Regions from separate parts of the Bradyrhizobium sp. USDA 4503 genome, predicted to be linked through region 1. Evidence: predicted binding sites of a transcription regulator. Region 1 holds the regulator's gene; each other region holds the start of a gene.

Region 1 (7,259 bases):
TCAAGGGGCGTGGCTGGAACGACGACGCCCGGCCAAATGCGTCAGTGAAGATCGCTTCGGGGCGTAGCGGTTTGCGTGGCTTTTGCATACTAAAGAGGGGATTGGCGTGGCAGACATGGCTGTTCAGAGCGATGTGATGGAAGCCGCGGGACCTTACGATCGCGCCAAGGCCCTCAGCGCCTTCAAGCTCGGTGACCTCACCTTCTATTGGATCACCCGTATCTCGGCGATTTCGGTTCTGTTGATCCTCGGCGGCATCATCCTGTCGCTGATCGTCGGCGCCTGGCCGGCGATGAAGGAATACGGCTTCGCCTTCCTCTGGACGCAGCGCTGGGCGCCCTCGGCCGATCCACCGGTGCTCGGCGCGCTCGGCCCGATCTACGGCACGCTGATCACCTCGGTCATCGCGATGCTGATTGCCATTCCGGTCGGCATCGGCATCGCCGTGTTCCTCACCGAGCTCTGCCCGCAAATGCTGCGCCGCCCGATCGGCATCGCGATCGAGCTGCTCGCCGGCATCCCCTCGATCATCTACGGCATGTGGGGCTTCTTCGTGCTCGGCCCGTTCCTGGCCAACACCTTCCAGCCCTTCATGATCCGGATCTTCGAGGGCGTCCCGGTGCTGGGCGCGGTGTTCGCCGGCCCGCCGTCCTATCTCAGCCTGTTCAACGCTGCGCTGATCCTTGCGATCATGGTGCTGCCCTTCATCACCGCGATCTCGGTCGACGTGTTCAAGACCGTGCCGCCGGTGCTGAAGGAGGCCGCCTACGGCATGGGCTGCACTACTTGGGAAGTCGTTCGCAGCGTCGTGATCCCCTACACCCGCGTCGGCGTGATCGGCGGCATCATGCTGGCGCTCGGCCGCGCCCTCGGCGAGACCATGGCGGTGACCTTCATCATCGGCAACTCGTTCCGGATCTCGTCGTCGATCTTCGCGCCGGGCACCACGATCTCGGCGGCGATCGCCAGCGAATTCGCCGAGAGCGACGGCCTGCACCAGTCCGGCCTGATCCTGCTCGGCCTGCTGTTGTTCGTGCTGACCTTCTTCGTGCTCGCCGGCGCGCGGCTGATGCTGATGCGGCTTGAAAAGAAGGCGGGGAAGTAACGCCATGAACCCGATCTACAAATCCCGCCGCCGCAGCGACATCGTCATCCGCGCACTCTGTGTCGGCGCTGCGCTGTTCGGCGTTACCTGGCTGGCGCTGATCCTGATCACGCTGCTCTATAACGGCCTTGCCGGCCTCAGCGTGCAGCTGTTCACCCAGAACACGCCGCCGCCCGGCTCGACCGAAGGCGGCTTGCTCAACGCCATCGTCGGCTCGGTCATCATGACCGTGATCGGCGTCGGCATCGGCGCGCCGCTTGGCCTGTTCGCCGGCACCTACCTCGCCGAATACGGCAAGCACGACAAGCTGACCTCGGTGATCCGCTTCATCAACGACATCCTGCTCAGCGCGCCCTCGATCATCATCGGCCTGTTCATCTATGGTGCGGTGGTGGTGCCGATGCGCGGCTTCTCGGCGATCGCAGGCAGCCTTGCGCTCGCGGTGATCGTGATCCCAGTCGTGCTGCGCACCACCGAGGACATGCTGCTCTTGGTGCCCAATCCGCTGCGCGAGGCCGCCTCCGCGCTCGGCCTGCCGCGTTCGCTGGTGATCAAGCGGATCGCTTATCGTGCCGCGCGATCGGGTCTGATCACCGGTGTGCTGCTGGCGACCGCCCGCGTCGCCGGCGAGACCGCGCCGCTGCTGTTCACCGCGCTGTCGAACCAGTTCTTCAGCCTGGATCTGACCAAGACGATGGCCAACCTGCCAGTGACCATCAACAACTTCGTGCAGAGCCCCTACGCCTACTGGAAAGAGCTGGCGTGGAGCGGCGCGCTGCTCATCACATTCACCGTGCTCGCGTTGAATATCGGCGCGCGTATCCTTGGTGCCGAAAGGGCCGCAAAATGACCGAGCTTTCCGTCTCCACGACTGCCGCAGGCCACATTCCCCAGGTTCCGCTGCCGGAAGCGCCGCCGAAAGTCACGGTGCGCAACCTCAACTTCTATTACGGCGAGCACCACGCGCTGAAGAACATCAACCTGACGCTCGGCACCAACCGCGTCACGGCGTTCATCGGCCCGTCCGGCTGCGGCAAGTCGACCCTGCTGCGCATTTTCAACCGGATGTACGACCTGTATCCGGGTCAGCGCGCGGTCGGCCAGCTGATGCTGGACCAGACCAACATTCTCGACCCCAAGCTCGACCTCAACTTGCTGCGCGCGCGGGTCGGCATGGTGTTCCAGAAGCCGACGCCGTTCCCGATGACGATCTACGAGAACATCGCCTTCGGCATCCGCCTCTATGAGAAGATCTCGAAGTCCGAGATGGACGACCGGGTCGAGAAGGCGCTGCGCGGCGGCGCGCTGTGGAACGAGGTCAAGGACAAGCTGAACGCCTCCGGCCTGTCGCTCTCCGGTGGCCAGCAGCAGCGCCTGTGCATCGCGCGCACCGTGGCGGTGCGCCCCGAGGTGATCCTGTTCGACGAGCCGTGCTCGGCGCTCGACCCGATCTCGACCGCCAAGGTCGAGGAGCTGATCCAGGAACTCTCCGAGGACTACACGATCGCGATCGTCACCCACAACATGCAGCAGGCGGCGCGCGTCTCCGACAAGACCGCCTTCATGTATCTCGGCGAGCTGATCGAGTTCGACGACACCAACAAGATCTTCACCTCACCGGGCGATCGGCGCACCCAGGACTACATCACCGGCCGGTTCGGTTGACCGGCGCATGATCCGGAAAAGTGGAAACCGGTTTTCCGATCAGGTCATGCTAAAATTCAGGACACGAAGCCATGATCCCCGGGATCATGGTTGAGGGAGACAAGCGATGGCTTCTGAACATACCGCCAAGGCATTCGACAGCGACCTGCAGGAGTTGACCCGCCTGGTCGCCGAGATGGGCGGCCTGGTCGAACGAATGATTACCGAGTCGGTCGACGCGCTGATCCGTCGCGACGTCGCGCTCGGCAAGCGCGTGGTCGCCGCCGACATCGAGATCGACAATCTGCAGCGCAACATCGAAGAGCGCGCGGTGCTGACGATCGCGCGCCGCCAGCCGATGGCGATCGACCTGCGTGAGATCGTCAGCGCGATGCGCGTCGCCACCGATCTCGAGCGGATCGGCGACCTCGCCAAGAACATGGGCAAGCGCGTCGCGGCGCTGGAGAGCGATTTCCAGCCGCTGAAGTTGATCCGCGGCCTCGAGCACATGACCGACCTCGTGCTGTCGCAGGTCAAGTCGGTGCTCGACGCCTATGCCGCGCACGACCTGCCGGCGGCGATGAACGTCTGGAAGGGCGACGAGGAGGTCGATGCGATCTGCACCTCGCTGTTCCGCGAACTGCTCACCTACATGATGGAAGATCCGCGCAACATCTCGTTCTGCATCCATCTGATGTTCTGCGCCAAGAACATCGAGCGGATCGGCGATCACGCCACCAATATCGCCGAGACCGTGTTCTACATGATCGAGGGCCAGCAGATCACCGACAAGCGCCCGAAGGGCGACATGACCACTTTTGCCACCACGGTGCCGGGCAACTGAGGCATGATCGGCAAGCACGGAACCGGCAAGAGCGAAACTGGACGATCCTCGCGACAAATCGTTTCCGCGGGGACTATGCTCAAGGAAGTAAGCGTTTCGGTTTGCGTCTGGGCAACGGATCACCACAGAGAAAGAACTTAAACCGATGAGCGCACGCATTCTGGTAGTCGAAGACGAGGAAGCGCTGACGACGCTGTTGCGCTACAATCTCGATGCGGAAGGCTACGATGTCGAGACGGTGGGGCGCGGCGACGATGCGGATACAAGGCTGAAGGAGCGCGTTCCCGACCTCGTGGTGCTGGACTGGATGCTGCCGGGCCTGTCCGGCATCGAACTGTGCCGCCGCCTGCGGGCGCGGCCCGAGACCAAGCAGCTTCCGATCATCATGCTGACCGCGCGCGGCGAGGAAAGCGAGCGCGTGCGCGGGCTTGCCACCGGCGCCGACGATTACATCGTCAAGCCGTTCTCGGTGCCGGAGCTGCTGGCGCGGGTGAAGGGCCTGTTGCGCCGCGCCAGCCCGGAGCGGCTTGCGACCGTGCTGACCTACGGCGACATCGAGCTCGACCGCGAGAAGCGCCGCGTGGCGCGCTCGGGCCGTCCGATCGATCTCGGGCCGACCGAGTATCGCCTGCTCGAATTCTTCCTCGAGCATCCCGGCCGCGTGTTCAGCCGCGAGCAATTGCTCGACAGCGTCTGGGGCCGCGACATCTACATCGATGAGCGCACCGTCGACGTGCATATCGGCCGCCTGCGCAAGCTGCTCAATCCGGGCCGCGAGCAGGATCCGATCCGCACTGTGCGCGGCGCCGGCTACGCGCTCGACGACCGCTTTGCCAAGGCCGAGCCGCAGCCGTAACGGCCATGCGGCATTCATAAACCGCAACACGGCGTCGTCCCGGCGAAAGCCGGGACCCATACGCCGCGGCCAGCGCAATCGGCACGCGGCCAGACGGCTTTCTAACAACACCCATTCGTGGTTATGGGTCCCGGCCTGCGCCGGGACGACGCTGGTGATATAGCCGGGCTGGGTCACACAAAAAAATCCCCGCTTTCGCGGGGATTTGTCTTTGAGGTCTTCCGTCGTTTTCCCGAGTGCTCACTTGATCTGCGGTTTCGCCGACGGCCGGCGGCGATCGGCGGCGGGCTGGTAGGCGACGCGCGAGTGATGCGCGCAATAGGGCAGGCCGCCGAGCGCTTTGCCGCCGCAGAAGAAGAATTCCGGGCTCGAGGGATCGCCGACCGGCCAGTGACAGGTGGCCTCGTTGAGCTCGAGCAGCGACAGCCGCTGGCTCATCGGCACCACATTGTCGTAGGAGATCGGATCGGGCTCCATCTCGGCCTCGAAGGCGTGCGCCAGCGCGGTGTTGCCGCGCGAGACCGGGCGCGCCACCCGCATCATGTGCTGGGCGGGGCGGGCCTTGCGCTGCCGCGGCGCGGCCGTGGAGGGTGCCTTGGCGCGGCCGGAGAGGCCGAGCCGATGCACTTTGCCGATCACGGCGTTTCGCGTCACATTGCCAAGTTCCGCCGCGATCTGGCTGGCCGACAGGCCGGACTCCCAGAGCTTCTTCAGCTGCTCGACGCGATCGTCGGACCAGGTCAATACAGTCATCGCATTCTTCCCTTCGCGTAGCGCCGGCCAATCATTGGAGCGGCGCTGCGAGCCAATCTGGACAAATATCCCTGCGGCCAGAATCCCTTAGCCCTCGCCGGGCACGGTGTTGCGCCCGAACGTTTACGCGAGACACAAAGGCTACTTAGAGGGTCCAGTACCGCCGCACGAGATGTCGTACCCGACAGGCCAAACGCTACAATATGGCGTGACTCTGGCGCAAGAGTCCGCGGTCGTGCGTCCACATGTTCCCACACAGTTAAGCATCGCGATGAGGCTTTTCCACCGCACCGGAATGCTCCGGATTGCGCTCGTTTCGCATTGCAGGAAGGCCACTTCGTGGCGATTGACACTTACCGACCGCAGCATAGAATGCCCGCCACGTGCCGCCCGCAAAGGCGGCCGTTTTGTTTTCCGAAGCTGGCCGTTGCTGCGCTGGCGTCAAGGCGCGCGGCAATTGTCGGCTTAAAAACCGCCAGTGATCGTCATGACCAACGCTGCCACGTCGCATCTGCTCCCCGTCTTCGCCAGGGTCGATCTCGGTTTCGAGCGCGGTGAGGGCGCCTGGCTGATCGCAACCAACGGCGACCGCTATCTCGATTTCACCTCGGGCGTCGCGGTCAACGCGCTCGGGCACGCGCATCCGCATCTCGTCAAGGCGCTGCAGGAACAGGCGACCAAGCTCTGGCACATGTCGAACCTGTTCAAGAGCCCGGACGGCGAGGTGCTTGCCGCGCGGCTGTGCGAGCAGAGCTTTGCCGACTTCGTGTTCTTCTGCAATTCCGGCGCGGAAGCGATGGAGGGCGTGATCAAGCTGGTCCGCCACTATCACTTCTCCAAGGGCCATGGCGAGCGCTACCGCATCATCACCTTCGAGGGCGCCTTCCACGGCCGCACGCTGGGCACGCTGGCGGCGACCGGCTCGGCGAAATATCTCGAGGGCTTCGGCCCGCCGATGGACGGCTTCGACCAGGTGCCGCATGGCGACATCGACGCGGTGAAGAAGGCGATCGGTCCGCACACCGCCGGCATCCTGATCGAGCCGGTGCAGGGCGAGGGCGGCGTGCGCTCGGCGCCACAGGCGTTCTTCAAGGCACTGCGCGCGCTGTGCGACGAGCACGGCCTGCTGCTCGCCTTCGACGAGGTGCAGACCGGCATGGGCCGAACCGGCGAGCTGTTCGCCTACAAGCGCACCGGCGTCACGCCGGACGTGATGTCGCTGGCCAAGGCGCTCGGGGGCGGTTTCCCGATCGGCGCGGTGCTGGCGACCGCGCAGGCCGCGGCCGGCATGGCGCCCGGCTCGCACGGCTCGACCTTCGGCGGCAATCCGCTCGCGGTCGCCGCCGCCAATGCCGTGCTCGACGTCATGCTGAAACCCGGCTTCTTCGAGTATGTGCAGAAGATGTCGCTGCTGCTCAAGCAGAAGCTCGCCTCCGTCGTCGACCGCTATCCCGGCGTGCTGTCGGAGGTACGCGGCGAGGGGCTGTTGATCGGCGTCAAGGCCGTGGTGCCGTCGGGCGACCTGATCGCAGCGCTGCGCAGCGAGAAGCTGCTCACCGTCGGCGCAGGCGACAATGTGGTGCGGTTCCTGGCGCCGCTGATCGTGACCGAGTCCGAGATCGACCAGTCGATCACCGCGCTCGAGCGCGCCTGCGCGACATTGTCGGTGGCGCAGCCGAAGAAGGCGGCTGGATAATGAGCAAGCCGGTCCGTCACTTCCTCGATATCAACGAGCTGCCGCTCGGCGAACTGCGCAACATGCTGTCCGCCGGAGCCGCCATGAAGGCGAAGCTGAAGGCGCATGAGAAGGGCAGGAAGCCGCTCGAAGGCAAGACGCTGGCGATGATCTTCGAGCGCCCGTCGACCCGCACAAGGGTGTCGTTCGACGTGGGCATGCGCCAGCTCGGCGGTGAATCCATCATGCTGACCGGCGCCGAGATGCAGCTCGGCCGCGGCGAGACCATCGCCGACACCGCGCGCGTGCTGTCGCGCTATGTCGATGCGATCATGATCCGCATCCTCAACCATGACGCGCTGCTCGAGCTCGCGGCTCACGC
Region 2 (7,259 bases), 4.1 Mb from region 1:
TCGCGCCACTTCCTCTGAAAGCGGCGAGCGGGACGGCGATTCGGCTGAAACTGAAATGTCGGACATGGCGGGGCATTTGGCAGGGAAAACGGGCGCAATCAAGGGCGTTTTGTCGCAATGCGGAACGCCCGCACCATCCCCATATGGGCACCGGAAGGACGACCTTCTCCTCACTATACCATTCGCGGGGACGACCCTGCCTTATCTGGAGGGTTCGTGATGGCTTGGACCATTCTGTTCACCGCTGGCCTGCTCGAGATCGGCTGGGCGATCGGGCTGAAATATACCGAAGGTTTCTCGCGGCTGGTGCCGTCGGTGCTGACGCTGGCGGCGATGGCCGGCAGCGTGATCCTGCTCGGCCTCGCGCTGAAGACGCTGCCGATTGGAACCGCCTATGCGGTCTGGACCGGGATCGGCGCGGTCGGTACCGCGGCGCTCGGCATCATCCTGCTCGGCGAACCCGCGACCGCGATGCGGCTTGCCAGCATCGGACTGATCGTTGCCGGCATCGTCGGGCTGAAGCTGGTCGGCTGATTACTCCTTTTTGGGACGCGTTTTCTTAACGCGAACCGGCTTCCACTTCGCTCGAAAACGCTACTTCAGAATCTGCACCGCCCAATAGCTCGCGGCTGCGACCGCGGCCGACGCCGGGATCGTGATCACCCAGGCGTAGACGATCGAGCTCGCCACATTCCAGCGCACGGCGGAAAGCCGCCGTGCGGCGCCGACGCCGACGATGGCGCCCGTGATGGTGTGCGTGGTCGATACGGGAACCCCGAGATAGGTCGCCATGAACAGCGTCACGGCGCCGCCGGTTTCGGCGCAGAAACCCTGCATCGGCGTCAGCTTGGTGATCCGCAGCCCCATGGTGCGGACGATCCGCCAGCCGCCCATCAGGGTACCCAGCGCCATCGCGCCCTGGCAGGCCAGCACCACCCAGAACGGAATTTCGAAGGTGTCGCCGAGATGGCCCTGCGAATAGAGCAGCACGGCGATGATGCCCATGGTCTTTTGCGCGTCGTTGCCGCCATGGCCGAGCGAATAGAGCGACGCCGAGGCGAATTGCAGGATGCGGAATGCGCGATCGACCGCGAACGGCGTCGAGCGCACCGAGAGCCAGGACACGATCGCGACCAGCACCAGCGCCAGCAGGAAGCCGACCAGCGGCGACAGCACGATCGCGAGCAAGGTCTTGGAGAGCCCGCTCCACACCGCCGCCGAAATCCCCGCCTTCGCCATGCCGGCGCCGACCAGGCCGCCGATCAGCGCGTGCGAGCTCGACGACGGAATGCCCAGCGCCCAGGTGATCACGTTCCAGACGATCGCGCCGACCAATGCTGCGAAGATCACGGTCGCATCCACCACCGACGGCTCGATGATCCCGGTGCCGATCGTGTTGGCAACGTGCAGGCCGAACACCAGGAACGCGAGGAAGTTGAAGAACGCCGCCCAGAACACCGCATATTGCGGCCGCAGCACGCGGGTCGAGACGATGGTCGCAATCGAGTTCGCGGCGTCGTGCAGGCCGTTCAGGAAGTCGAACAGCAGCGCGACCGCGATCAGGATGGTCAGAATTGGAAGACCCAGCGTGGCGTCCACGTGATGCCCCACTCTATTGTGCTCTGTTGAGCATGATCGCCGCGCAAACGCTTCGCGTTTGTCGCAGGAAAAACCGCATCACACTTTTCCGGATCATGCTCAGACTTGCTCGATCACGATCGAGTTGATCTCGTTCGCCACGTCGTCGAAACGGTCGGCCACTTTCTCGAGATGGTCGTAGATCTCCGCGCCGACGATGTAGTCCATCGTGTTGGCGTCGCGGTGCTTCAGGAACAGCTCCTTGAGCCCGATATCCTGGAGATCGTCGACCCGGCCCTCGAGCTTGGTCAGTTCCTCGGTGATCTGGGTCAGCATCGAGACGTTGTGGCCGATCGACTGCAACAGGGGCAGCGCGCGGCCGACCAGATTGGCGCATTCGACGATCAGGCCGCCCATCTCGCGCATCGGCGGCTCGAACTCGCGCACCTCGAACAGCATGACCGCCTTTGCGGTCGCCTGCATCTGGTCGACCGCGTCGTCCATCGAGGTGATCAGGTTCTTGATATCGCCACGATCGAACGGGGTGATGAAGGTGCGGCGAACCGCGGTCAGGACCTCGCGGGTGACGCTATCGGCGTCGTTCTCGAACTGATTGACGCGCTGGCAAAAGACCGGAGTCTCCTCCCCGCCCTTCAGCATGTCCTGCAACGCCAATGCGCATTGCACGGAGGTCCGGGCGTGTCGGGCGAACAGGTCGAAAAACCGCTCTTCCTTGGGCAGGAAGGCGCGAAACCAGCGCAGCATGTCTCAGTTCCATCATTCCGGGACAGCCCTTTTAGCGACTGTCACAGAACTGTCATAGAGCATCTGGCGGGGAAAGCATCGGGATCGACCGCCCGAGCGGGCGGTCGTCCACCGCTAAGTCGGCCGAAAGTCGCCGAGACCTGCCCTACAGCGACCGCCGCAACAAATGGGCCAGCTCACCGACCAGGCCACGCCGGAACAGCAGCACGCAGGCCACGAAGATCACGCCCTGGATCACCGTCACCCACTGGCCGAAACCGGCGAGATATTGCTGCATGGCGATGATCACGAAGGCGCCGACCACCGGGCCGAAGATGGTGCCGAGACCGCCGACCAGCGTCATCAGCACGATTTCACCGGACATCGACCAGTGCACGTCGGTGAGCGAGGCATTCTGCGCCACGAACACCTTCAGCGAGCCGGCAAAGCCCGCCAGCGTGCCCGACAGGATGAAGGCGAGCAGCTTGTACTGGTCGGTCTTGTAGCCAAGCGAAATCGCCCGCGGCTCATTTTCGCGGATCGACTTCAGCACCTCGCCGAACGGCGAGTTGATGGTGCGGTAGATCAGCAGGAACCCGGCGAGGAAGCCGACCAGCACGACATAGTAAAGCACCAGCGGCTTCGAGAGATCGAAGATGCCGAGCAGGTGGCCTTGCGGAATGCCCTGGATGCCGTCTTCACCATGGGTGAACGGCGCCTGCAAATAGAGGAAGTAAAGCAGCTGCGACAGCGCCAGCGTGATCATCGAGAAATAGATGCCCTGCCGCTTGATCGAGATGTAGCCGGTGACCAGGCCGAGCAAGGCCGCGGCCGCGGTGCCGACCAGGATGCCGAGCTCCGGCGTCAGCCCCCACACCTTCAGCGCGTGGGCCGAGACGTAACCGGCGGTGCCGAGGAACATCGCGTGGCCGAATGACAGCAGGCCGCCATAGCCGATCAGGAGGTTGAAGGCGCAGGCGAGCAGCGCGAAGCACAGCGCCTGCATGACGAAGAACGGATAGATCCCCGTCCACGGCACGATCGCCAGCAGCAGCGCCATCGCGGCGAATACGATCATTTCGTCGCGCATCGCGCGCGGCGTGATCGGAAGTGTATCGTCGGTCAATGCTGACATATCAAGCCGCCCGTCCCGTCAGTCCCGTTGGCTTCACCAGCAACACCACCACCATCAGGACAAACACCACGGTGTTGGAGGCCTCGGGATAAAAATACTTGGTCAGTCCCTCGATCACGCCTAGCGCGAAGCCGGTGATGATCGAGCCCATGATCGAGCCCATGCCGCCGATCACGACCACCGCGAACACCACAATGATGAGATCGGCGCCCATCAGCGGGCGGACCTGGTTGATCGGCGCCGACAGCACGCCGGCGAGCGCGGCAAGACCGACGCCGAGCCCGTAGGTCAGCGTGATCATGCGCGGCACGTTGATGCCGAACGCGCGCACCAGCGTCGGGTTCTCGGTTGCGGCGCGCAGGTAGGCGCCGAGCTGTGTCTTCTCGATCAGGAACCAGGTCGCAAGGCACACCACGAGCGAGAAGATGACGACCCAGCCACGATAGATCGGCAGGAACATGAAGCCGAGATTGACGCCGCCCTTGAGCTGATCGGGGATCGAGTAAGGCAGGCCCGAGGAGCCGAAATAGTTCTGGAACACGCCCTGCACGATCAGCGCGATGCCGAAGGTCAGCAGCAATCCGTAGAGATGATCGAGGCCGGTCAGCCATTGCAGCATGGTCCGCTCGAGGATCATGCCGAAGATGCCGACCACGACGGGTGCGATGATCAGCGCCCACCAGTAATTGATGCCGCCCAGGTTGAGCAGGAAATACGCCACGAAGGCGCCCATCATGTAGAGCGCGCCATGCGCGAAATTGATGATGTTGAGCATGCCGAAGATGACGGCGAGCCCCAGACTGAGCAGCGCGTAGAACGAGCCGTTGATCAGTCCCACCAGAAGCTGTGCGTAGAGAGCCTGCATCGAATGAGCTTTCGCTAGATAGATGAAGCCCGCCGGCCACGCGCATGGCCGGCGGGCATGATCGTCACTTCTTCAGAAGCGCGCAGGCGCTCTTGTCGAGCGGCGTGAAGGCCTGGTTGCCCGGCACGGTGCCGACCAGCTTGTAGAAGTCCCACGGTCCCTTGGACTCCGAGGGCTTCTTCACTTCGAACAGATAGGCATCGTGGGTGACGCGGCCGTTGGGCTCGACCTCGCCCTTGCCGAACAGCGGATCGTCGGTCGGGATCGTCTTCATCTTCGCGACCACCTTGGCGCCGTCATGCGGATTGCCGCCGAGCGCTTCCAGCGCCTTGAAGTAATGCATGAGGCCCGCATAGACGCCGGCCTGCACCATGGTCGGCGGCGCGCTGTTCTTCATCCGCTCCGAGAAGCGCTTGGAGAAGGCGCGGGTCTTGTCGTTGAGGTCCCAGTAGAACGTCTCGGTGAAGTTGAGGCCCTGCGCGGTCTCGAGCCCGATCGCCTTGACGTCGGTGAGGAACAGCAGCAGCGCCGCGAGCTTCTGGCCGCCCTTGACGATGCCGAACTCGGCCGCCTGCTTGATGGAGTTGGTGGTGTCGCCGCCGGCATTGGCGAGACCGATGATCTTGGCCTTGGAGGCCTGCGCCTGCAGCAGGAAGGAGGAGAAGTCAGCGGTGTTGAGCGGATGCTTGACGCCGCCGACCACCTTGCCGCCATTGGCGGTGACGACGGACGTGGTGTCGCGCTCGAGCGCGGCGCCGAACGCGTAATCCGCGGTGAGGAAGAACCAGGTGTCCCCGCCCGCCTTCACCAGCGCCTGGCCGGTGGCGTGGGCGAGCATGTAGGTGTCGTAGGTCCAGTGCACGGTATTCGGCGAGCACTGCGCGTTGGTGAGATCCGAGGTGGCGGCGCCTGAATTGATGTAGACGCCGTTCTTTTCCTTCACGACGTTGTTGACCGCGAGCGCGACGCCGGAATTCGGCACGTCGACGATGGTGTCGACCTTGTCGACGTCGAACCACTGGCGGGCGATGGTGGTGCCGATATCGGGCTTGTTCTGGTGATCGCCGGAGATCAGGTCGATGGTCCAACCCTTGGCCTTGAGGCCGGAGTCCTCGATCGCCATCTGCGCCGCCAGCGTCGAGCCGGGGCCGGCGAGATCCGCGTAGAGGCCGGACTGGTCCGACAGCGCGCCGATCTTGACCGTCTTGTCGAGCTTTTCCTGGGCGGAGGCGACGCTTGCGGCGGACAGCACCATCGCGGTGCCGAGCAAGAGCGCCGAAATCTTGTTCTTCATGTCGTATTCCCTCGTCCTAAATTTTCTGGTTCTGGCGATATCAGACGCCGAGATAGGTATGGAGCTTGTCCATGTTGGCCGACAGCTCGGAATTCGCGAAGCCGTCGATCACCTTGCCGTGCTCGACAATGTAATAGCGGTCCGCAACGGTCGAGGCGAAACGGAAATTCTGCTCGACCAACAGGATCGTGAATCCCTGCGACTTCAGGCGCGCAATGGTGTGCCCGATCTGCTGGATGATGACCGGCGCCAACCCTTCGGTCGGCTCGTCCAGCATCAGGAAGCGCGCGCCGGTGCGCAGGATGCGCGCGATCGCCAGCATCTGCTGCTCGCCACCCGAGAGCTTGGTGCCTTGGCTGGTGAGGCGCTCCTTCAGGTTGGGAAACAGCGTGAAGATCTGGTCGAGCGGCAGGCCGCCCGGGCGCACCACCGGCGGCAGCAGCAGGTTCTCGCGCACGTCGAGGCTGGCGAAAATGCCGCGCTCCTCGGGACAGAATGCGATGCCGAGCCGCGCGATTTTGTCCGAGGTGGCGCGGATGATTTCCTGATGGTCGAAGCGGATCGAGCCGGAGCGCTTGTTGATGACGCCCATCACCGACTTCAACGTGGTGGTCTTGCCGGCGCCGTTGCGGCCGAGCAGCGTCACCACCTCGCCGGCCTTCACGTTGAAATTGATGCCGTGAAGGATGTGGGATTCGCCGTACCAGGCCTGCAGATCCTTGACCGTCAGCACGTCGGCGCCGGCCGCAGCGACGGGCTTCTCCGCCAGTTTTGCCTCAGCCATGACCCGCTCCCAGATAGGCTTCCTTCACGCGCTCGTCCTTGGAGAGGTCGGCGTAGTTGCCCTCCGCCAGCACCTGCCCGCGCGTCAGCACGGTGATGATGTCGGAGAGGTTGGCCACCACCGAGAGGTTATGTTCGACCATCAGGATGGTGTATTTCGCGGAGATCCGCTTGATCAGCGCCGCGATCTTGTCGATGTCCTCGTGGCCCATGCCGGCCATCGGCTCGTCAAGCAGCATCATCTCGGGGTCGAGCGCGAGCGTCGTTGCAATTTCAAGTGCGCGCTTGCGGCCGTACGGCATCTCGACCGCCGGCGTATTGGCGAATTCGCTCAAGCCGACGTCGTTCAGGAGCTCGTGGGCGCGCGGATTGAAGCGGTCGAGCACGCTTTTCGAACGCCAGAAATCGAACGACGAACCGTGCTGCCGCTGCAGCGCCACGCGAACGTTCTCGAGCGCGGTCAGATGCGGAAATACCGCCGAAATCTGAAACGAACGGACCAGCCCGAGGCGCGCCACGTCGGCCGGCGGCATCGCGGTGATGTCGTGGCCCTTGTAGCGAATCTGGCCTGCCGACGGCTTCAGGAATTTGGTCAGCAGATTGAAACAGGTCGTCTTGCCGGCGCCGTTCGGCCCGATCAATGCATGGATACTGCCCCGACGCACTTTCAACGCGACGTCGCGAACGGCGAAGAAACCCGCGAATTCCTTGGTCAATCCGCTGGTTTCGAGGATGAACTCATCGGCCAAATAGATTCCCCCATACGCCATCGCCGCGAAGCCCCTCGCCCGCGTGGCCAGCTTTTTTCGTGTCCGACAGGCGTCCGATCCGTCTTGGAAACCGTCCGGGGCCCGTCGCCT
Region 3 (7,259 bases), 2.0 Mb from region 1:
CGCGACTGCGACACCGGAATTCTTGCCGGCCTCGGCGGGGCCGTGGAAATGCGCGGCGGTGGCCGGACCCGAGAGGCCGGAATAGGTCAGCTTCCAGCTCAGCTTCTTGCTGGCGGCATCGTAGTCGATGTCGGCGGTGCCGGTGGCGGTGCTGGTATTCGGCGGCACTTCGCTCTTGCTGTCCAGCTTCGCCGTGAACTTCTCGGCAAAGGCAGGACCGGCGAAGGCGATGGCGGCGCCGAGCGTCAGCGTGGCAAGCAAGGTCTTGTTCGACATGGTTCTCTCCCCTTTGACGTCACACGATGGTTGCAATCTTCAAACAGCAGTTTTTCGGATTTATTCCCCAAATGGATCGTGGGTGCGGCAAATTTGATGCGAGCTTGTCCGGCTGGTTGCCATCATACTGGTCCATGAATTGACGCGACCAATGACGGATCGGTGAATGCTGCGACGAATTTTCCTCCTGGCGATTCTGGCCGGCGTAATCGGCTTTGGCGTGTTCTGGTGGCTGACGATCCCCGCGACCGTTGCCGCCGACGCGCTGCCTGCCTATCAGCCTGACCTGGCCAACGGCCTCACAACGTTCAATGCCGGGGGATGTTCCTCCTGCCATGCCGTGCCGAAGCAGGACGACCGCACGAAGCTCGGCGGCGGGCTCGCGATCCCCTCGCCATTCGGCACCTTCTATGCGCCGAACATCTCGCCCGACCCGAACGACGGCATCGGCCGCTGGAGCGAGGCCGATTTCGTCACCGCGGTCATGAAGGGCACCTCGCCATCGGGCGCGCACTATTTCCCGGCGTTTCCGTATCCGTCCTATCAGCACGCCAGGGTCAGCGATGTGCGCGACCTGTTCGCCTATCTGAAGACCTTGCCGCCGGTCGCCGGCAAGGTGCGCGATCATGATTTGCCGTTTCCCTTCAACATCAGGCGCAATGTCGGGGTCTGGAAATTCCTGTTCATGAACGGCAAGCCGTTCATCGCGGATGCAAGCCGCTCGGCGCATTGGTATCGCGGCGCCTATCTCGTCAACAGCTTCGGCCATTGCGCCGAGTGCCACAGCCCGCGCAATGTCCTCGGCGGCATCGTCACCGCGCAGCGCTTCGCCGGTGGTCCGAATCCGGAGGGCGAAGGCTGGGTACCCAACATCACGCCGAGGGGGATCTCGGACTGGAGTGTGAAGGATATCGCCTATTTCCTCGAGAGCGGCCAGACGCCGGACGGCGATAGCGCGGGCGGATCCATGGTGCGCGTGATCCGCAACACTTCGCGACTGTCGTCGTCCGACCGCGACGCGATTGCCGAGTACATCAAGTCGCTGCCGCCGGTCGAGGGACCGCCGAAGCCGGTCAAGAAGGAGAAGGAATTGTAAAGCGGGATGGGTTTGGTTGAATCGGCTCGCCGCGGTTTCGGTTCACCTCTCCCAAGGGAGAGGTGAACTTTCGACGCCGTTCAAGCTCGACCTGATCTCATCATGCTCTCGTGGACGCGTCCTACTTCGCGCCGAACGCCTTGAAGGTGATGATCGTGAGGGTGTCCTGGATGCCCGGGATCACCTGAACCTTCTCGTTGATGAAATGGCCGATGTCGGTGTCGTGGTCGACGTAGAACTTGACCAGGAGGTCGTAGTTGCCCGCGGTGGAATAGATCTCGGACGCAATCTCGGCCTCCGCCAGTGCGTTGGCGACGGTGTAGGACTGGCCGAGCTTGCATTTGATCTGGACGAAAAAAGGAACCATCAAAGTCGTCTCCGGGGATTTCCGCGACTATAGGCCCAAAACGGGCGGCCAAGGCAAGGGGCGAGGCAGGGGGGCAAGGTGAGGCCAACTTGCGGTAAAGTCAGGGCTAACTTGCTGCCGATCGGCGGCCGGGCTAGGACAGGCCATGGTCTTGTTCGTGATGGTCTCATTCGTATCAACCGCCGGTGCTGCAAGATGACGCCGGTCGCGCTCACCATTGCCGGCTCGGACTCCTCGGGCGGGGCGGGCATCCAGGCCGACCTCAAGAGCTTTGCCGCGCTCGGGGTCTATGGCGCCTCCGCGATCACGGCGCTGACCGCGCAGAACACCATGGGGGTCAGCGGCATCCATCCGGTGCCCGCGTCATTCGTCGCCGCCCAGATCGATGCGGTGTTCTCCGACCTCGAGGTCGGCGCGGTCAAGATCGGCATGGTGGCGCAGGCCGACACGATCGCAGCGATCGCCGATGGGCTGAGGCGCTGGGCGCCGCGCCATGTCGTGCTCGATCCGGTGATGGTCGCTACCTCCGGTGATCGGCTGCTTGCCGCCGAGGCGGTCGATGCGCTGAAGGTCCTGCTGTTTCCGCTGGCCTCGCTGATCACGCCGAACCTGCCGGAAGTGGCGGCGCTCTTGAACGAGCCGGTTGCCTCAAGCGAGGCCGACGTCGAGCGACAAGGCAAGCGATTGCTGGCGATGGGATGTCGCGCGGTGCTGGTCAAGGGCGGCCATGGGCACGGCGCCGAGAGCATCGACTATCTGATCGACGCCGAGCACAGCATCGCGCTGGCTGCGCCGCGGATTGCGACCGCCAATACGCATGGCACCGGCTGCTCGCTGTCCTCGGCAATCGCAGCAGGGCTCGCGAAGGGCGAGAGCATGGAGACCTCCGTGCGCAACGCCAAGGCCTGGATCACGCAGGCGATCGCCGAAGCCGATCGCTTCGCCGTCGGCCACGGCCATGGGCCGGTGCATCACTTCCACGGATATTACTGACGCTCTTGTAGCCCGGATTGCGCTTCGCTCCATCCGGGCTACGCATTCGATCGCTTCGCTGTTCCATCGCGCTGTGCAGGCAACACAACGCCTCTTCCCCACAGCCGCGACCGCCGATGTCGCCAGATTGTCGCACGCTGCTGTTATCCGCAGGGAAGGGGCGTACTGCTGATTCTCGTTAACTGTTTGTGGGGCCTTGGGTCGCGGGGATCGTCATCGCCTTGTCACAGGAATCTGTTAGGTGCACAGGCATGGGAAGTGACTCCTTGAGTGAAGAAAGTCCCGAGCGGCACTTTCGCACTTTGTTTATCTCCGATGTCCATCTCGGAGCCCGCGGTTCGCAAGCCGACCGCCTGCTCGACTTCCTCCGTTCTCACGATGCCGACACGATCTACCTCGTTGGTGATATCGTCGACGGCTGGGCGCTGAAGTCGAACTGGTACTGGCCGCAGACCCATAACGATTTCGTGCAGAAGATGCTGCGCAAGGCGCGCAAGGGCGCCAAGGTGATCTACGTCCCGGGCAACCACGACGAGTTCCTGCGCAAATATTACGGCACGCATTTCGGCGGCATCGACGTGGTGGAGAACACCGTTCACACTGGCGCTGACGGCAAGCGCTACCTCGTGATCCACGGCGACATCTTCGATCTCGTGGTGCAGAACGCGCGCTGGCTCGCCCATCTCGGCGACAAGGCCTACGACTTCGCGATCCAGATGAATCGCTTCGTCAACTTCTTCCGCAAGATGTTCGGCGTGCCGTACTGGTCGCTGTCGCAATGGGCCAAGCTGAAGGTCAAGAAGGCGGTGAACTATATCGGCGCGTTCGAGGCGACGCTCGCCGGCGAGGCGCGGCGCCACGGCTGCGACGGCGTGATCTGCGGCCACATCCACTACGCGACGATTCATGACGAGCACGGCATCCGCTACATGAATTGCGGCGACTGGGTGGAGAGCTGCACCGCGCTCGCCGAGCACGAGGACGGCCATTTCGAGATCATCACCTGGACCGACCCGGTGCGCCGGATCGCGCCGGTTCCGCGAGTGACGGCACGCGCTGCATGACGCATATCCTGGTCGCGACCGATGCGTGGCATCCCCAGGTCAACGGGGTTGTCCGCACGCTGACCATGATGGCACAGGCGGCGAAATCGCTCGGCGTCGAGGTGAGCTTCCTGACGCCGGACGAGTTCCGCACCTTCGCGATGCCGAGCTATCGCGATCTCCGGCTGGCGCTGCCCTACCGGGCCAAGGTCGCAAGTCTGATCGAGGCGGCGAGGCCCGACAGCATCCATATCGCGACCGAGGGCCCGATCGGGCTTGCGGTGCGCCGCTATTGCCGCAAGCGCGGCCTGCCGTTCACGACGAGCTTCCATACCCGCTTCCCCGAATACGTCTCGGCGCGGACGCCTGTCCCGGAAGCCTGGGTGTGGCGCGCATTGCGCTGGTTCCACCGGCCGAGCCGGGCGGTGATGGCGGCGACCCCGGCGCTGGCGGCCGAGTTGCGTCAGCGCGGCTTCCGCAACGTGGTGCTGTGGTCGCGCGGCGTCGATACCTCACTGTTCCATCCGCGCGACGTCGATCTCTGCCTGCCGCAGCCGGTCTATCTCAGCGTCGGCCGGGTGGCGGTGGAGAAGAATCTCGCGGCCTTCCTCGATCTCGATCTGCCGGGAACCAAGGTCGTGGTCGGCGACGGCCCGGCGCGGGCGGCGCTGGAGCGGAAATATCCGGACGCCGTGTTCCTCGGTGCTCGTCATGGGGAAGAATTGGCTGAGATCTACGCCGCGGCCGATGTGTTCGTTTTCCCGAGCCGTACCGATACGTTTGGTCTGGTGCTGCTTGAAGCATTGGCGAGCGGCCTGCCGGTTGCCGCTTTTCCGGTCACCGGTCCCCGCGACGTGATCGGCGCGGCGCCGGTCGGCGTGCTCGACGAAGATCTGCGCCATGCCTGCCTGGAGGCGCTCAGCATCCCGCGGCAGGCCTGCGTCGACTTTGCCGCGCTCCACACCTGGCAGGCGTCGGCCCGGGTGTTCATCGATCGCTGCATGAACGTCCGCCCCGCGCCGCCGGACGGCGAGGGGGAGGCGCTCGAATTCGGTGCCGAAGAGCGCCATTTTGTGGCGCTGCCGGCGACCCAGCCGACCTCACGCTAGTCAGGTCACGCTAAAGCGTCTTGCCCGCCAGCCCGGCGCCGCGATACAAATCGCGAATGACGGACACCGTTCTCAATCCACCCGTCGCTGCCGCGGACATCGATGCCGCCGCGAGGGTGGTCGCGCCGTTCGCGGTGCGCACGCCGCTCCTGACCTTCCCCGTTCTCAACGAACGCGTCGGCAGCAAGGTTTTCCTCAAGCCCGAAATGCTGCAGCGGACCGGATCGTTCAAGTTTCGCGGCGCCTTCAACAAGCTCGCCTCGATCCCGCAGGACAAGCGGAGCGGCGGCGTCGTCGCGTTCTCCTCGGGCAACCACGCCCAGGGCGTCGCCGCGGCGGCCAAGATCCTCAACATGCAGGCGACCATCGTGATGCCTGCGGACTCGCCGATCACCAAGCGCGAGCGCACCAAATCCTATGGCGCCGAAGTCGTGCTCTACGACCGCGATCGCGACGACCGCGAGGCGATCGCCAACGGCATTGCCGGCAAGCGCGGCGCGACCTTGGTGCGCCCCTACGACGATCCCTTCGTGATCGCGGGCCAGGGCACCGCCGGCCGCGAGATCGCCGAGGACATGGCTGCGCTCGGACTGACGCCCGACATCGTGGTCGCGCCGGCTTCGGGTGGCGGATTGATCGCGGGCGTTGCGACCGCGGTGAAGGCGAAATATCCGCAGGCCCAGGTGATCGTCGCCGAGCCCGCGGGCTATGACGATCATGCCCTTTCGCTCAAGGTCGGCCATCGCGAGGCGCATGCGGTTGCGCCGCGCACCATCTGCGATGCGCTGATGGCGATGATGCCGGGCGAGCTGACCTTCGCCATCAACAGCAAGCTGCTCGCGAAAGGCGTCAGCGCCTCCGACGACGAGGTCGGCGCCGCCGTCGCCTTTGCCTATCGCGAGCTCAAGCTCGTGGTCGAGCCCGGCGGCGCGGTCGGACTCGCGGCGTTGCTTGCCGGGCGGATCGATGCCAAGGGCAAGAACGTCGTGATCGTGCTGTCGGGCGGCAATGTCGACGCCGACCTGTTCGCGAAACTGGTTGCCTGACACCGGGTTAGGCACAGATGCTGCCGCGGTACATGAGCTGGCTCACGTTGCGCGTGCGGTCCATGGGACATGAATGCTTCGCGCCAGTCGTCGTGCGCGGGTCAAGCCCGGCAATGACAGGATATGAACAGTCGAGGTTACGAGAAGAACGCGATCTTCTCGGCCTGGCTCATGCGTCGGATTGGCGCGAGCGGGTCGTTGGCCGCAACAGTCGGTCTTTTCAGCAGGCCGCTGGCGATGATGGTCGAGCCAAGTGAGATCTCCGCTGCGGGAGCAGGGGCAGGCTCAACGGCGGGCCGGAGAGGCGGCGGCATCACCAGAGTTTCGGCAATCGGCGCCACAGCCACCGGCTCGATCTTGACTTCGGCCCTGACCTCGACCTTCGGCGCGGGCGCCGGTGCAGGCTCGGGCTGAATGGCCGGCGCAACCATTTTGGGCTCGGCGGCCATCGCTTCGGCGACGCGCATCTCCTCGGCGGCGCGCATTTCCTCCGCGATCGCCTCTTCGTCGATCGGATCGGGCGCGCCCATCTCCATCGCGATCAGGTCGAGCACCGCGTCGTCATGGGCGTCGGCCGCCGTTTCGTCGGTGACGCGGGCGAGTTCCGCGGCTTCGGCTTCGGCCAGCGCGGCTTCAGCCTTGAGCCAGGCTTCGCTCGGCTGTAGCGTGACGGCCGTAGCGGCCTCAGTGCCGGGCGCAGCGGCGGGAATCGCGGCTTCGACGATCCGCGCCGCAGCGGCCTCCTGAGGCGGCGCTGGCGGCGTAGCGGCCATATCGAGGGCTGCACCGTCGGCCACCGGTGGCGGCGCGGCGGCCGCCGCCGGCGGCTCCGCAACCGGCGCCTCGGCCACAGCAGGCTCGGCCGCAGGCGTCGCCGCCTTGTCCGGATCGAACTCGCTGAGGCGGCGGGCCAGCGCAGCGAAGCCGGCATCCAGCACAGCCTTGGCGTCGTTCATCGAGACCTCGGCGGCGCCGGCCTCGATCGCGCTGACCTGCGAATCGATGATGTCGCAGATCCGGCCGTCATTGCCGATCTCGCGCAGCCGCCAGGAGATCTCCCTGATCACTCGCACGCCCTTACGCACCGGCGCGAGGCTTTGCTCGAAGCTGATGCCGTCGAGCGCGGCGATGGCGGAGGCCTGGGCGGCCTCGATCGCGCCGCGCAGGGCGGCCAGCGCCTGCGCCAGTTGCTCGTCCCTGATCGCCGCCGCGGCGGCTTGCCGCTGTGCGCTGAGGCTTTCCTCGATCCGCGCCACGGCATCGAGCACCATGCGGGTATCGGCATTGCGGTTGCGCTTGGCGTATTCGCCGAGGAACCAGCGGCCCCGC
Region 4 (7,259 bases), 1.1 Mb from region 1:
TCGCCGGGATAGAGCGCGAACGAGACGTCGCGGCAGGCGGCAAGCCGGCCGTAATTCTTGGCAAGCCCCTCGGCCACCAGCAACGGCTCGTCGTTGTCGAGGCTCGAGAGCTCAGACATGCGCCTTCTCCTTGTGCGGCGCTGCGCTCTCGGTGCCGTGATGGCCGGCGGCCTGGCGTTGCTCGCAGAAGTCCGTGTCGGAGCAGACGAACATCCGCCCGCCCTTGTCGTCGGTGACGATCTCGTCGAGATAGGAATTGTCGGCGCCGCACAGCGCGCAGGGCGCGTTGAAGCGGTAGCGCGTGAACGGGTGATCCTCGAAGTCCAGCGACACCACGGTGGTGTAGGGCGGGATCGCGTAGATGCGCTTCTCGCGGCCGGCGCCGAACAGTTGCAGCGCCGCGCAATTGTCCATCTTCGGATTGTCGAATTTCGGCGTCGGCGACGGGTCCATCACGTAGCGTGCGTTCACCTTCACCGGATAGGCGTAGGCGGTCGCGATATGGCCGAAGCGCGCGATGTCCTCGTAGAGCTTGACGTGCATCAGCCCGTATTCGGCGAGCGCGTGCATGCGCCGCGTCTCGGTCTCGCGCGGCTCGAGGAAGCGCAGCGGCTCGGGGATCGGCACCTGATAGACCAGCACCTGTCCGGCATGCAGCGACGCCTCGGGAATGCGGTGCCGGGTCTGGATCACGGTCGCGTCCGTGGTCGAGGTCGTGGTCGCGACACCCGCGGTCTTGCCGAAGAATTTGCGGATCGAGATCGCGTTGGTGGTGTCGTCCGAGCCCTGGTCGATCACCTTCAGCACGTCGTCGGGACCGAGGATCGCGGCGGTCACCTGCACGCCGCCGGTGCCCCAGCCATAGGGCATCGGCATCTCGCGGCTCGCAAACGGCACCTGATAGCCGGGGATCGCGATCGCCTTGAGGATCGCGCGGCGGATCATCCGCTTGGTCTGCTCGTCGAGATAGGCGAAATTGTACGTCGGCGCGTTCATTCCGCGGCCTCCTGCATTTCCACGGCCTCGTTGGCTTCCGCGAACCCCTGCCGCAGCTTGCGCAACAGGCCGAGCTCGGACTGGAAGTCGACATAGTGCGGCAGCTTGAGATGCTCGACAAAGCCGGTCGACTGGACATTGTCGGAGTGCGACATCACGAACTCCTCGTCCTGCGCCGGCGCCGCCGCCTCCTCGCCGAGCTCGCGCGCACGCAGCGCGCGATCGACCAGCGCCATCGACATGGTCTTGCGTTCGCTCTGCCCGAAGGCGAGGCCATAGCCGCGGGTGAAGCACGGCGCCTCAGTCGTCGAGCCCTTGAACTGGTTGACCATCTGACACTCGGTCAATTCGATCGAGCCCAGCGGCACGGCAAAGCCCGCGTCCTCGGCGAAGAACTCGACCTCGACCTCGCCGAAGCGGATCTCGCCGGCGAACGGGTGATTGCGACCGTAGCCGCGCTGCGTCGAGTAGCCGAGCGCGAGCAGGAAGCCCTCATCGCCGCGCGCCAGGTTCTGCAGCCGCAAATCGCGATCGGCCGGAAAGCTCAACGGCTCGCGCGTGAGGTCGCCGACCGGCGTGTCGCAATCTGCCTGCGGCGAGGATTCGATCAGACCGTCACGGCCGAGAATGTCGGTCACCCGCGGCGTGGCGGCCTGCGAGGCCTCCGCGGTCGCCGGCTGCTCCGGCACAAAGCCTTCCGCGAGCTGCGGATCGAGCAGGCGATGGGTGTAGTCGAAGGTCGGCCCCAGGATCTGGCCGCCCGGAACGTCCTTGAAGGTCGAGGAGATCCGCCGCCGCACCTGCATCTCGCCGGTGTTGACCGGCTCGGTGGCGCCAAAGCGCGGCAGCGTGGCGCGGAAGGCGCGGACCAGGAAGATCGCCTCGATCATGTCGCCGCGCGCCTGCTTGATCGCGAGCGCCGCGAGCTCGCGGTCGTAGAGCGAACCTTCGGTCATCACGCGATCAACGCCGAGCGCGAGTTGCTCGGAAATCTGTGCCAGCGTCACCTCGGGCACCTCGCGGTCGCCGCGCCGCTCATGCGCGAGCAGACGATGGGCGTTCTCGATGGCGCGCTCGCCTCCCTTGACGGCTACATACATCGCTCACACTCCGCTTGCGATCAGCCGCGTGGTGCGCGGGATCGCCACAATGGCATCGTCATGGACCAGCACGACATCGATGCCGCGCGGGAACAGGGCTTCGTTGATCGCAAGCCGCTGGAACAGGTCGCGCGGCTTGAGCATCGCCTGCAGCACGGCGCTCCCGTCGATACCGGGCCCTTTCAGCTCGAAGGCCGGCCCCTGCGACAGGCTGTCGACCTGCAGGATCAGCGTGGTCGACCGGTCAGGATATTCGCTGCTGCCGAATGCGAAGCGATCGAGCGCCGGCAGGCTCGCGGCATCGCCGATCAAAGCGAAGCTCGCGATCGAGGAATCGGCCACCACCGGCGCGCTGGCGTGAAACTTCAGCCAGCGGGCGACGTCCGGCGTCGCCGACATCGCAGCGTCAAGCCAGATCGGCGTGTCGTGATCGAACAGCGTCAGCGCGATCGCGGCCGAGCCGCGCATCATGCCGGCGGGCGTTCCGACGCTCGCGGCGACGCGCTGCACGCTGCCCGGGCGCGCCATCGCATCCATCACGGAACGGAAAGTCGACTGCGCCGACAGCACCTTGTCGGCAAAGCCCGCGGGCATTTCGGCAATCGTCGTCATTGCATCATCCCTCACCGCGCACCATCGTGTAGAAATCGACCCGCGTCGCCGCGGTTTCCGCCGCCTTGCGGCCGCGTTCGGCGTTCATGGCGACGCGCAGCGGCGCGATCACCTTGGCCTCCACCTCGCCGGACAGTTCCGCCGACTGCACCATTGCATCGCACAGCGCGATCATCTGCGCCTTCCGCGCGTCGCGGCCGAGCGTGTAGCCGAAGCCGACCTCGCCGGTCGCAAGCCGCACCGCCGCGCGCGACACCGTCGCCTCGCCGAGATTGAATGGCGCACCGTCGCCGCCGATCCGCCCGCGCAGCATCACAAGGCCGTTTTCCGGCTCGCGCAGGTTCTCATGCGCGGGCACCGCGATCGCGGCCAGCCTGCCTGCGATGTCCGTAGCGGCGGCGTGCGCCAGCACCGTCATCGCGGCCTTGCGCTGGGCCTGTTTGCTGTTTGGTCCGGTCGAACTCATGGTCGAACTCATGGGCAAACCTTTGGGCAACCTTGCTTGCATCAAGTTGTCTATGATACTAGACAACTTGATAGCGGAGCGCCATGACTGTTTCGTGACAAACCAAAGATTTCTGGTATCACCGCGCCATGAGCATGCAGGAAAGTTCCGGCGTCGCCTTGTGGCGGCAGGTCGCCGACGGCATCGAGCGCGGCATCGCTGACGGCCGCTTCGCCGCCGGCGAAAAGCTGCCCGGCGAGATGGAGATCGCCGAGACGTACCGGGTCAACCGGCACACCGTGCGGCGGGCACTCGCCGCATTGGCCGAGCGCGGCCTGGTGCGCGCGGAGCGCGGCAGCGGCACCTATGTCGAAGCCCAGCGCCTCGCCTATCCCTTGCGCTCACGCACGCGGTTCTCCGAGATCGTCGGCGCCGGCGGTCACGAGCCGCGCGGCCAGCTGATCGATGCGAGCAGCGATACCGCCAATCGCGAGATCGCGCGCGAGCTCGGCCTGAAGATCGGTGCGCCGCTGATCCGGATCGAAGCGGTGCGGCTCGCCGACCGGACGCCGATCTGCGTTTCCACCACCTGGCTGTCGGCCGAGCGGTTTCCCGATGCCGGCAGCGTGTTCGCCAACGTCCGCTCGATGACGAAGCTGCTCGGGCATTACGGCGTCAAGGACTACCACCGCGCCTCGACCCGGATCACCGCGGCGATCGTCGATGCGACCGACGCCGCGCGACTCGACCTGCCGCTGGGACGGCCGGTGCTGGTGGTCGACGCCACCGACGTCGACATGCTGGACCAGCCGCTGGTGACCAAGCGCTCGCGCTTCGCCGCCGAGCGCGTGGAGTTTCTGGTCGAGAACGGCTGACAATCCCCTTTGTAATCCGAACTAAACGGTCGAGCCCTGCAAGGCCCGATGTCTTGTTACACACGCCCACCACGGCCAGTATGAACGTTGGTCGTCGTCAGGTGCCCGATATTGCCTCGCTGCGCAACCACGGCTCATCCATGAGCCGATCGAGCACCCCCCAGGTAAAAGCGCGGTACGATCCACTGCCCTCCAGCGCGAGATCGACCAGCACGGTATCGCGCACTTGGCCCGCGCGTGTTTGCGGCTCCTTCAAGGACATGGCGGGGCTCCGACTGGCGTGCGGCCACGTCGCGGCCGGCGAACGATAGACAAAGCAGCCATCAGCTCCTGCCGGGAAGCGGTTGCGGGAGTGGTTGCGGACGCTCGATTCCTGGCCGCCCAGGTCTCGGAGGCCGAGTGACCGGGCGGTGGCCTGGCCGTCGCCATCCGTGCCATCCCGCCGGACCACCCCAACCCATGCCGCGCCTTGAACCAAAACCACACCGATACCAACCGCCGCCGCGCCATCCCCTGCTGTACCAACAGTAGCGGTGGCCCCTCCAGGTGAATTGGACAGTTTCCGCGAGACGAAGCTCGTCGGCGGCCTGGCGCAGACCCAGCGGCGCAATGAGGCCGGCCTGCGAACGACCGCTGGTCGCCGTGATCGCCACCGAAGCAATCCCAAGTGCTAGGCCCCATAGAAACAATTTGCGCATGATTTTCTCCCGGCTCCTGGCTGCGCGGAAGGGAAGCGACCGCGGAGCCGAACGCCGCAGCCAACCTCATCGCTGGCGATCCGCCCAAGGACCGATGCTGTTGCGCACTGATCCCCACGCAAGTCCGCAGCGTATTAGGCCGCCACAAGATCGGCGACTAGGCAGCCTTGGCCTGGGTTGCGGCTGCGAGCGCGTCGCGAAGGTGCTGCTCCTTCTTTTCATCGAGCGAGGTCGTCAGGACGATCCCTCCGGCATCCTTGATCGCATTGAGAACCTTGTCTGAGGTCATGGACTTGATCAGCAGGAACAGAACGGCATCTCCCGATTTCACCTTCGACGCGAGATCCTTCATGAACTGGTCTCTGATCCCGAAATCGGTCAGCGCACCGCTCAAAGCGCCTGCGCCGGCTCCGAGCGCCACGCCGAGAAGGGGATTCAGGAATACCATCCCCAAGAGCAGTCCCCAGAAGCTGCCACTGGCGGCGCCGGTCATGGTGGTGTTCACGAGCTGATTGAGCTTTACAGCGTCCCCGGTTTTGACTGCGATCACGGCATCGCTGATCGTGATCAGGTACTCGCTCTGAAGCTTGAGTATTTTTTGCCGAACTTCCTCTGCTTTGACTTCGGATGGGTACACGATCGCAACGAGATCTGACATTGAACACTCCCTGATGGCTCGAAGTGCTGCCCCTATTCCGCGCGTGATGCACGGCCGAAACTTAGCACAGACCCGAAAGTCTCTTGCCGCGCAATCATGCACGCAGCTTCACAATCCCGAGATGTTTTTAGCGCTCGGTGCAATTGAGTAAGCGACATTGTCGCATGTGTCTCGAACAAGGACTCGCCGCAAGCCTGTGTGCCGCGCCCTTCTGAGTTCGACCCGTGCGACCAAAAAGCCGTCGCGGGATCGGCCGGATGACAAATCCTCATCCCGTGCTGACTTCAGGGCGCCGCTGCTTTAGGTTGATTGGTTCAATTGTCGGTGCACTGCGAAGAGAGCACGCATCTCGACGGCGATCTCGGTCCTCGGTGGAGTTGGTTTGTTCCTGCTTGGCATGAGCGTCATGACCGCCGGCCTCAAGGGACTCGCCGGATCCAAATTGCGGACAGTCCTGAGCAAGGCAGCAGCGAGCCCGCTATCCGGGGCGCTGTGGGGCGCCATCGTGACCTTGATCGTGCAATCGTCCAGCGCCACGACGATGACCACCATCGGTCTGGTAAGCGCGGGCGTGCTGACCTTTCCACAAGGGCTGGCCCTGGTGTTCGGTGCGAACGTCGGAACCACGGGAACCGGCTGGCTCGTTGCGCTGATCGGCGTTCGCGTCTCCCTCACGGCCGCGGCGCTCCCGATGATTTTCGTCGGCGCATTGATCAAGCTGTTGGGCGGTGGCCGTGTATCCGCAGCGGGAGCAGCCCTTGCGGGGTTCGCGCTGGTGCTGTTCGCGCTGACGACCCTGCAGCAGGGCATGGGAGGACTAGCCGAACGGTTGCACCCGGCGGACTTGCCGGCCGTTCTCGGCGCCACCTGGTGGGCCGGCTTGTGCGGGGTGCTGGCGCTGGCCGTCGTCGGACTGGTGATGACCGCCGTGATGCAATCGTCGACCGCGGCTATCGCGGTGACGCTCTCGGCACACTATGCTGGAGCCATCGGCCTAGACCAGGCATGCGCACTGATCATTGGGCAGAACATCGGAACGGCGACCAGTTCCGCCATGGCGGCAATCGGCGCGAGCAGCACCGCCAAGCGATTGGCCTTGGCGTACATCCTGTTCAAGCTGATTGCGGCGGCTATTGCGCTGGTGCTCTTCCCCGTGACCATTCCCCTTCTGGTCCGCGCCTCAGACAGCATTGGTGGTGTAACGCTGCTTGCAGCTTATCACACCGCCTACAACGTCATCGGCGTCCTGGTGCTGCTGCCTGTGATCAATGGCTTTACCCGGTTCGTCGAGCGCATCCTGCCCGAACGAGGCTCACCGCTGACCAGGTGCCTCGATCCGGCAGCGCTCGCGACCCCGATCGCAACCGTCGAGGCAGTGCGACGCACGGTCGCGCGCGCGCTTGAAGCGATGTGCGGATCATTGGCGACAGCACTGTCAGCAGCGAGTCAGGACGCCTCCGTCCCGGCGAGACAGAACACAGTGCCAGCGGGGGAAGCTGCCTCTGCCCTGCGCCAGGCGCAGGAGTTCATGTCAGAAGTAAGTGGACCTCCTGAATCGCAGAATGAGCAGCGGCGGCTCACCAGCACGGTACATGCACTTGACCACGCGTCTCGCCTGGCCGAAACCTTCGGCGAGGAAATCGAACTCGGTCGGCTCCCCAGCGGCTCCCAGGACATGCGCGCGGTGGAACTCTGCGTGGAGGCCATGCGTAGCGCGGCATCGCTCGCCGCTGAAGTCGCCGTCGTGCCCGACGCTTCCGATTCCGCCAGAAAGATCAAGCCGAGAACTGCGCCGACGCGGTCGCTCCACCCAGAAAAGGCACTCGCCACAGCCAGGACATCGACCGAGCAGGCCCTTGCGCATCTGGAACACTG

Evidence for each region. The regulator PhoB, encoded in region 1, activates phosphate uptake and scavenging genes when phosphate is short. The targets are predictions, from matches to a motif close to TGTCATNNANCTGTCAT.
Region 2: the regulator PhoB is predicted to act here: its motif matches at 2,383-2,399, upstream of ACVMIH_RS04355 (DUF47 domain-containing protein).
Region 3: the regulator PhoB is predicted to act here: its motif matches at 2,944-2,960, upstream of ACVMIH_RS14665 (UDP-2,3-diacylglucosamine diphosphatase).
Region 4: the regulator PhoB is predicted to act here: its motif matches at 3,258-3,274, upstream of phnF (phosphonate metabolism transcriptional regulator PhnF).

The regions. Positions count from the first base shown of each region.
Region 1 is NZ_JBSRXS010000001.1:4,965,753-4,973,011, reverse strand. It holds gene pstC (phosphate ABC transporter permease subunit PstC) at 116-1,105, shown strand; gene pstA (phosphate ABC transporter permease PstA) at 1,110-1,955, shown strand; gene pstB (phosphate ABC transporter ATP-binding protein PstB) at 1,952-2,770, shown strand; gene phoU (phosphate signaling complex protein PhoU) at 2,877-3,593, shown strand; gene phoB (phosphate regulon transcriptional regulator PhoB) at 3,739-4,449, shown strand; gene ACVMIH_RS23940 (GcrA family cell cycle regulator) at 4,690-5,202, opposite strand; gene ACVMIH_RS23935 (acetylornithine transaminase) at 5,690-6,898, shown strand; gene argF (ornithine carbamoyltransferase) at 6,898-7,259, shown strand, end outside.
Region 2 is NZ_JBSRXS010000001.1:911,799-919,057, reverse strand. It holds gene ACVMIH_RS04370 (peptide chain release factor 3) at 1-66, opposite strand, end outside; gene sugE (quaternary ammonium compound efflux SMR transporter SugE) at 220-534, shown strand; gene ACVMIH_RS04360 (inorganic phosphate transporter) at 595-1,599, opposite strand; gene ACVMIH_RS04355 (DUF47 domain-containing protein) at 1,699-2,343, opposite strand; gene ACVMIH_RS04350 (branched-chain amino acid ABC transporter permease) at 2,489-3,457, opposite strand; gene ACVMIH_RS04345 (branched-chain amino acid ABC transporter permease) at 3,459-4,322, opposite strand; gene ACVMIH_RS04340 (ABC transporter substrate-binding protein) at 4,387-5,616, opposite strand; gene ACVMIH_RS04335 (ABC transporter ATP-binding protein) at 5,657-6,400, opposite strand; gene ACVMIH_RS04330 (ABC transporter ATP-binding protein) at 6,393-7,148, opposite strand.
Region 3 is NZ_JBSRXS010000001.1:2,981,245-2,988,503, reverse strand. It holds gene ACVMIH_RS14685 (CHRD domain-containing protein) at 1-276, opposite strand, end outside; gene ACVMIH_RS14680 (c-type cytochrome) at 443-1,372, shown strand; gene ACVMIH_RS14675 (Lrp/AsnC ligand binding domain-containing protein) at 1,494-1,739, opposite strand; gene thiD (bifunctional hydroxymethylpyrimidine kinase/phosphomethylpyrimidine kinase) at 1,935-2,732, shown strand; gene ACVMIH_RS14665 (UDP-2,3-diacylglucosamine diphosphatase) at 2,984-3,796, shown strand; gene ACVMIH_RS14660 (glycosyltransferase family 4 protein) at 3,793-4,884, shown strand; gene ACVMIH_RS14655 (threonine/serine dehydratase) at 4,941-5,930, shown strand; gene ACVMIH_RS14650 (hypothetical protein) at 6,068-7,259, opposite strand, start outside.
Region 4 is NZ_JBSRXS010000001.1:3,913,881-3,921,139, forward strand. It holds gene phnK (phosphonate C-P lyase system protein PhnK) at 1-119, opposite strand, end outside; gene ACVMIH_RS19005 (alpha-D-ribose 1-methylphosphonate 5-phosphate C-P-lyase PhnJ) at 112-996, opposite strand; gene ACVMIH_RS19010 (carbon-phosphorus lyase complex subunit PhnI) at 993-2,096, opposite strand; gene phnH (phosphonate C-P lyase system protein PhnH) at 2,100-2,708, opposite strand; gene phnG (phosphonate C-P lyase system protein PhnG) at 2,713-3,174, opposite strand; gene phnF (phosphonate metabolism transcriptional regulator PhnF) at 3,303-4,028, shown strand; partial or broken gene ACVMIH_RS19030 (patatin-like phospholipase family protein) at 4,129-4,318, opposite strand; gene ACVMIH_RS19035 (DUF1269 domain-containing protein) at 4,884-5,384, opposite strand; gene ACVMIH_RS19040 (Na/Pi cotransporter family protein) at 5,731-7,259, shown strand, end outside.